DNA from 2 places in the Pectobacterium atrosepticum genome. Region 2 is predicted to be linked to the other one. Evidence: predicted binding sites of a transcription regulator. Region 2 holds the regulator's gene; the other holds the start of a gene.
What was found. Region 2 encodes CRP, which controls carbon source genes, mostly activating them, when cyclic AMP is high. Its sites were predicted from a motif close to ATGTGANNNNNNTCACAT; they were not measured.
Positions count from the first base shown of each region.

Region 1 (5,110 bases), 120 kb from region 2:
TGGAAAATAAAGAGCAGGTGCCTGCGGGCGAATTCCAGATTATGAGCGCGGGAACGGGCATTCGTCACTCTGAGTACAATGCCAGCAAAGATGAACAGCTGCACCTGTATCAAATCTGGATTATCCCGGAAAAAACCGGGCTGACACCGCGCTACGAGCAGAAGCGTTTTGATGTGCTTCAAGGGCGTCAACTGGTGCTGTCACCGGATGCGCGTGAAGGCTCGCTGAAAGTCTTTCAGGACATGACGCTGTGGCGCTGGGCGCTGAAAGCGCAGGAACAATCGGTGTATCAGATTCAGGCTGACCGTCGCGTTTGGGTTCAAGTGGTGCGCGGCAGTGTAGAGATTAACGGCCAGAAAGCGGAAACCAGCGATGCGTTCGCTGTTTGGGACGAAACGGCTATTTCTGTACACGCCAGCGAAGACAGCGAAATTCTGCTGTTTGATTTGCCGCCAGTATAACGACGACGAAGAAATAACGGATAAGCCCGCGTAGGAAAGGACGCGGGCTTATTTCTGCCACATTACCAGCTCAGTCCAAACCCTCTGGGAAATGCCACCGTACCGGTATTCGTTTCCACATCGTAGTTTTGCCAGATATTGACAGGGAGTTTCCCCTGTGGAGCGCGCTTACCTGTCAGTACCTCTGCCAAAGATCTCATCGAGTGACCACGCCAGATACCGTTGTCATACCCGTAATAGGAATAGGTTGCGACAGCAGCATTAACGTCGCCAGCGTAGTTGATAATGTCATACGGTGCGCGTAAAGAAAGGTGAACGCGTTTTTTCCCCAAATCGGTAGCATGTCGTAACCAGCTAGGGTAAGGATTATTAGCGACACCGTCTTTTGCTTGTGCGGTGGCGATGCCATCCAGCTCAACTGGCGTAAAGCTGGTTGACAGCGTCCCGAGAAGAAATATGTCACAGTTGGAAATATGATCTCTGACTTGGGCATCGGTCAGTTCCGTTTCCTTTGCAGCAACCACATTCAGATATCCCTCCTGTGTCATCACGGCTGCAATGCCTTTGGCCTGCTCTCCCCAGGGCGTCAGGATAAAATAGCGCAGGGTTTTGTCTTTTAATGGCAGCAGTGATTGCTGGTTGATCACCACGGTTATGGAACGATCGGCAATGTATTTTTCTACCTCGTATCCCTGTGTTGCAGAGGCGTCAGCGACGGTTTGTTTTTTCTCACATAAAAGGTGATACCGTGCTTTGAGGGTTAAAATTCTCTCTACCGATGCATCAATCTCGGCTTCTCCGATGTTCCCTTTCTTCACCATGTCCACAATGTGCTGGATCAAGTCTGGCAAGAGTTTTATCTGATCCGGAGATGAAATACTGATGGGCATCAGGGCTATATCTACGCCAGCGGTGAACACCTGTCGAACGGCTTCTTCCTGACTGAAGTGATCGGCAATTGCGCCCATATCCAGTGCATCTGAAATCGTCACGCCAGCATAACCCAACTCACCGCGTAGGATATCAGTCTGGATCGCATGTGACATGGTCGCAGGCACCGTAATTTTCTCACCACTACGTGTAGTAACCTGAGAGTTATCCAGTGACGGATACTGAATATGAGCCGTCATGACCATATCCGGTGCTGCCTGGTTATCAATAGCCCGCTTATAAGGCATGATATCAATGGCAAAGGCGTCTTTTCGTGTGCGGTCGACACGAGGCAGGCCAGTATGAGAATCCGTGGATGTACTACCGTGCCCCGGAAAATGCTTGTAAGCGGTAATCAATCCTTGCTGTTTCATGCCTGCCGTCATTTTTTCCGCCAAACGATAAACGGTGTCCGCATCGTCGCTGAAAGCGCGCACGTTAATGACTGGGTTGAAAGGGTTAGTGTTGACATCAACGACCGGTGCAAAGTTGGTATTGATATGCATAAAAATCATGTCTTGTGCCATCAGACGGCCCTGTTCACTGGCAATCTGTATATCGGAACCCCCTTCAATCGCTGAAGATAGCGCCATATTACCGGGAAATGATGCATAATCGCTGCGAGGTAGGCGGAAAACGTTGCCCCCTTCGTTATCTGTGCTAATGAATAATCGGACGCCGCCACGGGTTTCCATCGCGGCATACCAAGCTGTCAGTTTTTCAATTTGCTGCTTATCTTTCAGATTGTTTGCAAACAGGATCACGCCACCAATATGGTGATCCGTGATTAATTTGCCTACCGTTTCATCGGGAACTGTCATGTCCTGATTGCTTTTTCCCGTTGGATCCCAGTAGCGAAAGTCCAGCATGAGCTTTTGTCCTATTTTCTCTTCCAGCGTCATTGCGTTTATTTTCTGTTTAATATTCATAAAATATTTCCTTATTCAGGCCAAGGTTTAATGACAGAGACATAATATTTAAGTGCTATAACGTCACCTGTCATTTTTTACATGCACTTATCAGACAGTCATATTCTGAAAATCTATTAAATAAGGTATAAAAAAGAGTAAATATTAATTTTCATTAGTAATGTTTTTAATATTTAGGCGTTGGGGTAATTGATAGGAAGCGCTAAAATAAGCTAAATCATTATTATTAAAGTGGATAATTAAAGGACCTTCCGTATTTTCTGGCACACTTAAATTATTTTAATCCCCTCCACCTTTACTTTCTTTTCGTTTTTTTTTGCTAGACTTAGGTTATTGTTTTTCAGGAATTTTTAGTCGACGATGAAGAAGAAAAGACCCGTTCCCCAGGATGTTGCTGACCGCGTTGGGATTACCAAAATGACGGTAAGCCGCTATTTGCGTAACCCCGCTCAGGTGTCCGCCGCCTTGCAGGAAAAGATCGCCATCGCGTTGGATGAGCTGGGTTATATCCCTAATCTTGCACCTAATATGCTCGCTAGCTCTACCAGCCGGGCGATTGGCGTATTGTTGCAATCATTAACCAATCAGGTTTTCGCTGAGGTATTGCGTGGGATTGAACGCACGGCGGAAGCGCACGGTTACCAGACCATGCTGGCGCATTATGGCTATCATCCTGACAGAGAAGAACAGCGTTTGACTTCACTGCTGTCGTATCACATTGACGGGCTTATTCTGGCTGAACGCACCCACACGCCGCGAACGCGTCAGATGCTGGATGTTGCTGGCATTCCGGTGGTGGAACTGATGGATTCCGTTTCACCCTGTCTGGATATGGCTGTCGGGTTTGATAACGTCGAAGCCGCCCGTCAGCTGTAGGCGACATCGCTGATCCGCTCCAACCACGGTGCGCGGTCGTTATCATTCAACGGTGTACCGCTGGCCATTTTCTGGATATTGGCGCGTGGGTGCAGATCGTCGCCATCAATAAATTTTGCCTCAATGGCGCGGCCAAGTTCAGTGCCAACTGAGGATTTTCCACTGCCTGATACGCCCATCAGAATAATGCTTCGACCTGACATAATTTGATCTCTATCCCAAATTGTAAATCAAATGATACTTAATGGTTCCGGAATTTAACATGTTACCCGTATCATATTGCCGGTATCAAATGATGGCGCGATACACCTCACAAACAATCAGCCAATCCAGACCGGTGCCCTAAAGAGATTATTAACGATGACAGAAATAACATCCGCTTATAGTGCTAGTGTGCTATTAACCATCGCCGCAGGTTCGGTCGCACTGTTACTAGTGCTGATTATGCGCTTCCGCGTTCACGCGTTTCTGGCGTTGACGCTGGTGAGCCTGATCACGGCGCTGGCGACAAAAACACCTTTCGAGAAACTCGTTCCTACGCTGCTCAGTGGTTTCGGCAGCACGTTGGCATCCGTTGCCCTGCTGGTTGGTTTGGGGGCAATGATTGGCCGCCTGTTGGAAGTTACCGGTGGTGCGAATGTGCTGGCGGATACGCTAATCAATAAATTTGGTGAGAAACGTGCGCCTTTCGCGCTGGGTCTTGCCTCGCTGCTGTTCGGCTTCCCGATCTTTTTCGACGCTGGGCTGATCGTGATGCTGCCGATTATTTTCAGTGTGGCGAAACGTTTTGGCGGTTCAACGCTAACCTATGCATTCCCTGCTGCGGGCGCTTTTGCCGTTATGCACGCCTTGCTGCCGCCACATCCCGGCCCGGTTGCCGCTAGCGAACTGCTGGGGGCCAACATTGGTCTGCTAGTGCTGGTGGGTGCCGTGATTGCTTTCCCCACCTGGTATTTTGGCGGTTATCTGTTCGGCCTGTGGGCGGGTAAAAAATTCCATTTGCCGTTGCCGTCAACGTTCCTGACTGAAGTCAAAGCGGATGAGCAGCATACGCCGCCTCCGTTCAGCGTGGTGATGTGGGTGCTGTTGCTGCCACTGATCCTGATTTTCCTCGATACGGGATTGAATACCCTGACGGTAATGGGCGTCATCAGTGGTGATAGCAGTCTGGTGCAGTTCCTGCGGATGCTTGGGAAAACGCCGGTTGCGCTGCTGATTACCGTCTTGTTCGCCATGATTATGTTTAGCGGCCAGCATAGCCGTAGACATCTTGAGAAGATTTGTGAAGGCGCACTGGGGCCGGTTTGCTCAATTATTTTGGTCACCGGTGCGGGCGGTATGTTCGGTGGTGTTCTACGTTCTAGCGGTATTGGTGATGCATTGTCTGGCGTGTTGGCTGATACCGGTATGCCAGTGATTGTGGCCGCGTTTGTAGTGTCTGCGGCGCTGCGTGTCGCGCAGGGTTCGGCGACGGTGGCATTGACGACCACGGCGGCGCTGATGGCGCCTGCGGTTGCGGCGACTCCCGGCCTGAGCCAGTTCGATCTCTGTTTTATCGTGGTGGCAATTGCGGGTGGTGCGACCGTGTTGTCGCATGTGAACGACTCAGGCTTCTGGCTGGTTGGCCGCTTCCTCGAAATGGATGAGAAAACGACCCTGAAAACCTGGACGGTGATGGAAACGCTGCTCGGCACCATCGCGTTCCTGATCGCGTTAGTGGGGAGCATTTTCCTCTGATGTGTTTAACCCTCCTCTTACAAGGGAAGGTTTTGACATTAATCCGGCGTAAAAATTATGCAGCGGTGATCATGAGCACCGAGTGAGCGGCATGGATGCCGCGAAAGCCAGTGCCGCGTATGGAACGCGTCACTGGTGGCTCGAAGGGTGATCATGAACGCCGATGGCACCGCGTAG
Region 1 covers NZ_CP009125.1:4,551,385-4,556,494, reverse strand. Annotated here, with positions in the region: gene GZ59_RS20255 (pirin family protein) at 1-461, shown strand, start outside; gene GZ59_RS20250 (glycoside hydrolase family 3 N-terminal domain-containing protein) at 524-2,320, opposite strand; partial or broken gene GZ59_RS20245 (LacI family DNA-binding transcriptional regulator) at 2,681-3,193, shown strand; partial or broken gene GZ59_RS20240 (adenylyl-sulfate kinase) at 3,190-3,399, opposite strand; gene GZ59_RS20235 (GntP family permease) at 3,557-4,933, shown strand.
Region 1: the regulator CRP is predicted to act here: its motif matches at 3,401-3,418, upstream of GZ59_RS20235 (GntP family permease).

Region 2 (5,110 bases):
TTTGTGATCTGTATAATTATTATCGTGCTAATTTATTGCGTAGAAATGGTGAGCTATTTGTTTTTGCGGGTGACAAGGGCTGGGTGCCTGACGCGAATTTCATGTATGTTAGTACGGCTTTTCCGACTAACTGTGCAATGACTATGCTGCTAATTATCGATAACTACGACTCCTTTACCTACAACCTTTACCAATATTTTTGTGAGCTTGGCGCACAGGTTGTGGTGAAGCGTAATGATGAACTGACACTGCGTGAGATTGAGCTGCTTGCGCCTGAGCGATTGGTGATTTCTCCGGGCCCCTGTACGCCAGATGAGGCAGGTATTTCACTGGCTGTTATTCGTCACTTTGCCGATAAATTGCCTATTTTGGGTGTGTGCCTTGGCCATCAGACTATGGGGCAGGCGTTCGGCGCACGTGTGGTGCGGGCACGACAGGTCATGCACGGGAAGACCTCAGCGATTGCGCACAGCGATACGGGGGTTTTCACTGGGCTGGCTCAGCCTTTGACGGTCACCCGCTATCATTCACTCATCATTGATTCCGCTTCGCTACCTGATTGCTTTGAGGTCACAGCCTGGAGCGAATATGAAGGACAGCGTGACGAGATTATGGGGATACGCCATCGCTCATTGCCGCTGGAAGGCGTGCAGTTCCATCCAGAGAGTATTCTCAGTCAGCAAGGGCATCAGCTTTTGGATAATTTCCTTAAAATTTAATCGCATAGAAACTTATTCTCCTCATTGGCTGATTTAATATTGCCTGAGAGTGATTTTTTATGCATATTTATTGACTATATTTTCATTTCTGACGTAATGGACAGCAGAGTGAGGCAGCAAATGGCAGCAGAGCAGAAAGCGGTGACACGGGATACTCACGATAAGGTGATTTTGCCGGTTTATGCACCCGCGAAGTTTGTACCAGTGAAAGGTAAGGGGAGCCGCGTCTGGGATCAGGACGGCCGCGAGTATATCGATTTCTCCGGTGGCATTGCGGTTACGGCGCTCGGTCACTGCCATCCTGCGCTGGTTAACGCATTGCGGCAGCAGGGTGAAACGCTGTGGCATACCAGCAATATTTTCACCAACGAACCTGCGCTACGCCTCGCGAGCAAATTGATTGATGCCACTTTTGCTGACCGTGTGTTCTTTGTTAATTCCGGTGCAGAGGCTAACGAAGCCGCATTTAAGCTGGCGCGTCACTATGCGGTTAAACGCCATAGTCCATATAAAACCAAGATTATTGCTTTCTACAATGCATTCCATGGCCGAACGCTGTTCACCGTTTCGGTTGGCGGACAGCCTAAATATGCCGATGGTTTCGGGCCTAAACCTGCTGATATCGTGCATGTTCCGTTCAACGACCTAGCTGCCGTTAAAGCGGTGATGGACGATCACACCTGCGCGGTCGTGCTGGAGCCGATTCAGGGCGAAGGCGGCATTACACCCGCTACGCCTGAATTTTTGCAGGGCGTCCGTGACTTGTGCGATCAACATAAAGCGCTGCTGGTATTTGATGAAGTGCAGAGTGGAATGGGACGTACCGGTAAATTATTTAGCTATATGCACTATGGTATTACGCCGGATATCCTTACAACGGCTAAAGCGTTGGGCGGTGGTTTCCCGATTAGTGCGATGCTGACGACGGAAGAGATCGCATCGGTCATGACGGTTGGGGTACACGGCACCACCTATGGCGGCAACCCGCTGGCCTGTGCAGTGGCGGAAGCTGCGCTGGATATCATCAATACGCCGGAAGTGCTATCGGGCGTAGCGGATCGTCACGATCGCTTTGTCAGTGAGCTTGATAAAATCAACCAGCAGTATGGCGTATTTGATCAAGTCCGCGGTATGGGGCTTTTGCTGGGGGCTGAGCTGAAACCGCAATGGCATGGTCGCGCGGGTGAGTTCTTGGCTGCTGCAGCGGCTCAGGGGCTTATGGTGTTGATGGCTGGGCCGAACGTGATCCGCTTTGTGCCGTCTTTGATCATTGATGAAGATGATATTGCGCAGGGGATGGAGAAATTCGCTAAAGCTGTCGCTCAAGTGGTTAACACGGCGAACTGAGTTCACGTTATTTTGTGATAAACCGTTATTTGATAAACCATTTTTTTGTGATAAGCATTGTGCGATAAAAAAAAGCGTGAGGCCGAGGCTTCACGCTTTTTTATTGGTAGGGTATCGCGACAGGGGTTTAGCGAGTGCCGTAAACGACAATCGTTTTACCGTGCGCAGAGATCAGGTTCTGGTCTTCTAACATTTTCAGAATGCGGCCCACGGTTTCACGCGAGCAGCCAACGATTTGCCCAATTTCCTGACGGGTAATTTTAATTTGCATGCCATCTGGATGCGTCATGGCATCAGGTTGTTTTGCCAGGTTGAGTAATGTTTGGGCGATACGGCCAGTTACATCAAGGAAGGCGAGGTTGCCGACTTTTTCTGAGGTAATCTGAAGTCTGTTTGCCATTTGTGCAGACAGACGCATGAGGATATCTGGGTTAACTTGAATGAGCTGGCGGAATTTTTTATAAGAAATTTCAGCCACTTCACAGGCGGTTTTTGCCCGAACCCAAGCACTGCGTTCCTGACCTTCTTCAAACAGGCCGAGCTCACCAATAAAATCGCCCTGATTGAGGTAGGAAAGAATCATTTCCTTGCCTTCTTCATCTTTGATTAGCACTGCGACAGAGCCTTTCACGATGTAGTAAAGCGTTTCTGCTTTTTCACCTTGGTGAATCAGCGTGCTCTTCGATGGATACTTGTGGATATGACAATGGGAAAGGAACCATTCGAGAGTCGGGTCTGTCTGCGGTTTGCCGAGAACCATTCGCTATCATCCTCTGTTGTAATTCACTGCGCAAATTACAGGGGTCAGAGTTCCCTGTACGGCGTGTTTAACTGCTAAAAAAATAAAATTCAGTCTAGGCAGAATGACGTCAGGGAATATACTGGAACCACTGTACCCTTGGTTTTTCGGTTGCTGCTTTGCCGCACCGTAAACGTGGCTGGGTATTTCTGGCTACGTCATCATCTTCTTCGTTTCTGGGTTTGTCCAGAAAAGGTCTATTCTATTTTCGTTTTAACACAGCTTTAAGGATGTGTCTTGTGTTGTCTCGCTTCAGCATGACAAAGCTCTGATTAACGCTGGTTTTTGTACAGTAACGGTATAAATTTTCAAAAAAATTTTAGTGGAGAGACATCATGCAGGCTCGGGTAAAATGGGTTGAAGGCTTAACGTTTTTGGGCGAATCCGCATCAGGACATCAGGTATTGATGGACGGTAATTCTGGCGATAAAGCGCCCAGTCCGATGGAAATGGTGTTGATGTCCGTAGGGGGATGCAGCGCGATTGATGTGGTGTCGATTCTGCAAAAGGGCCGTAACGATGTGGCGGATTGTGAGGTGAAATTAACCTCAGAGCGTCGGTCTGAAGCGCCGCGCTTATTTACCCATATCAATCTGCATTTTATCGTGACGGGGAAAGGGCTGACCGATAAAGCTGTCGAGCGGGCTGTCGAGCTGTCAGCGGAAAAATACTGCTCTGTGGCATTGATGCTGGGCAAAGCCGTTGAAGTGACGCACAGTCACGAAATTAGAATACTGCCGTAATTCCTTTCTCTGAGCATTAATGCTGGTCGCTTAAGCCCGTGTATCTCGATGCTTAAACGATTGGCATTATCCTCTTGGCACGTCTTGCCGTGCTCAGTGTCGGTTATTCGATCGTTTTCCCTTCTATCAACCGCTGCACCAGCGGTGCCATGATTAATTCCATTGCCAGCCCCATTTTCCCGCCGGGAACGACTAACGTATTGATGTGAGAAATAAACGAGCCCTGCAACATGGCGAGCAGATAGGGGTAATCAATATTATCTAATCCCTGAAAGTGGATGACGACGAAACTTTCATCCAGTGAGGGAATCGACTTGGCAGCGAACGGGTTGGAGGTGTCCACGGTTGGTACGCGCTGGAAGTTGATATGGGTGCGAGAGAACTGCGGCGTGATATAGGTGATGTAGTCTTCCATGGAGCGGACAACGGAATCCATTACCGCTTCACGCGAGTGGCCGCGCTCATTGACGTCACGAATCAGCTTTTGAATCCACTCCAAATTGACGATCGGTACTACGCCGACGAGCAAATCGACATGCTGTGCCACGTCGTTTTGATCGGTGACTATGCCACCGTGCAATCCCTCATAGAACAGGATATCGGTAGGTTCCGGCATCGGTTCCCACGGCGTAAATGTCCCAGGAACCTGATTATAAGGAATGGCTTCATCGTAAGTATGAAGGTATTTACGCGTCTGGCCGTGTCCGTGCAGGCCATATTCGATAAACGATTGTTCCAGCAGGCTGAAGTCATTCGCTTCTGGGCCGAAATAGCTGATGTGTCGTCCTAAATCACGCGCTTTACGAATCGCCATATCCATTTCTGGGCGGGTATAGCGGTGAAAGCTGTCACCTTCCAACTGGGCTGCGCGCAGGTCGAATTGTTGGAAAATCTTACGGAAAGCCAGACTGGTGGTCGTGGTTCCCGCTCCACTGGAACCCGTAACTGCAATAATCGGATGCTGATGTGACATAAGGTGCGTGACTCCGTGATCGCGATGCCCGCATAGGCTGAAAGCCTGCGCGCATTCTCAAAAATGACGTAATTGCTCTCATTGTTAGCATGTTTGGCGCGCTCTTTCACGCCTTTCGCCATGCTCAATAAGGGGCATGTCCTCCGGCATTGAGCTGGCTGCGCGGCATAATGTTTAGCGTTTCATGTAACTCAGACCACACCAAAACGACCTCGCCAGATTGGAGTTGGCTGCGGATATCTTCTACTTTCTGCGCCAGCGAGCGCTCCTGTTCGCCGTAATCAGTGCCTTCCCGCAGGACGAAAGATTCAATGATGCTATCCAGCGTTTCTGGATCGAGCTGTTGCCAGGGAATAATCACGCTATGTTTCCTGAGTAAAAATTGTTTCTGAATAAAAAGAACCGGTGGCGTGGTCCAAAAATGGACTAAGCCAATTGGGAATGCGCTGTTCCAGCCACATTTCCGGTTTCAGCAATGTTCCACCGACGAAGCCGACATGCCCGCCGTGTTCCGTTAGCTGATACTCAA
Region 2 covers NZ_CP009125.1:4,432,507-4,437,616, reverse strand. Annotated here, with positions in the region: gene GZ59_RS19785 (aminodeoxychorismate synthase component II) at 144-719, shown strand; gene argD (bifunctional acetylornithine/succinyldiaminopimelate transaminase) at 840-2,066, shown strand; gene crp (cAMP-activated global transcriptional regulator CRP) at 2,194-2,826, opposite strand; gene GZ59_RS19770 (OsmC family protein) at 3,201-3,608, shown strand; gene GZ59_RS19765 (phosphoribulokinase) at 3,712-4,581, opposite strand; gene GZ59_RS19760 (YheU family protein) at 4,706-4,942, opposite strand; gene GZ59_RS19755 (hydrolase) at 4,944-5,110, opposite strand, start outside.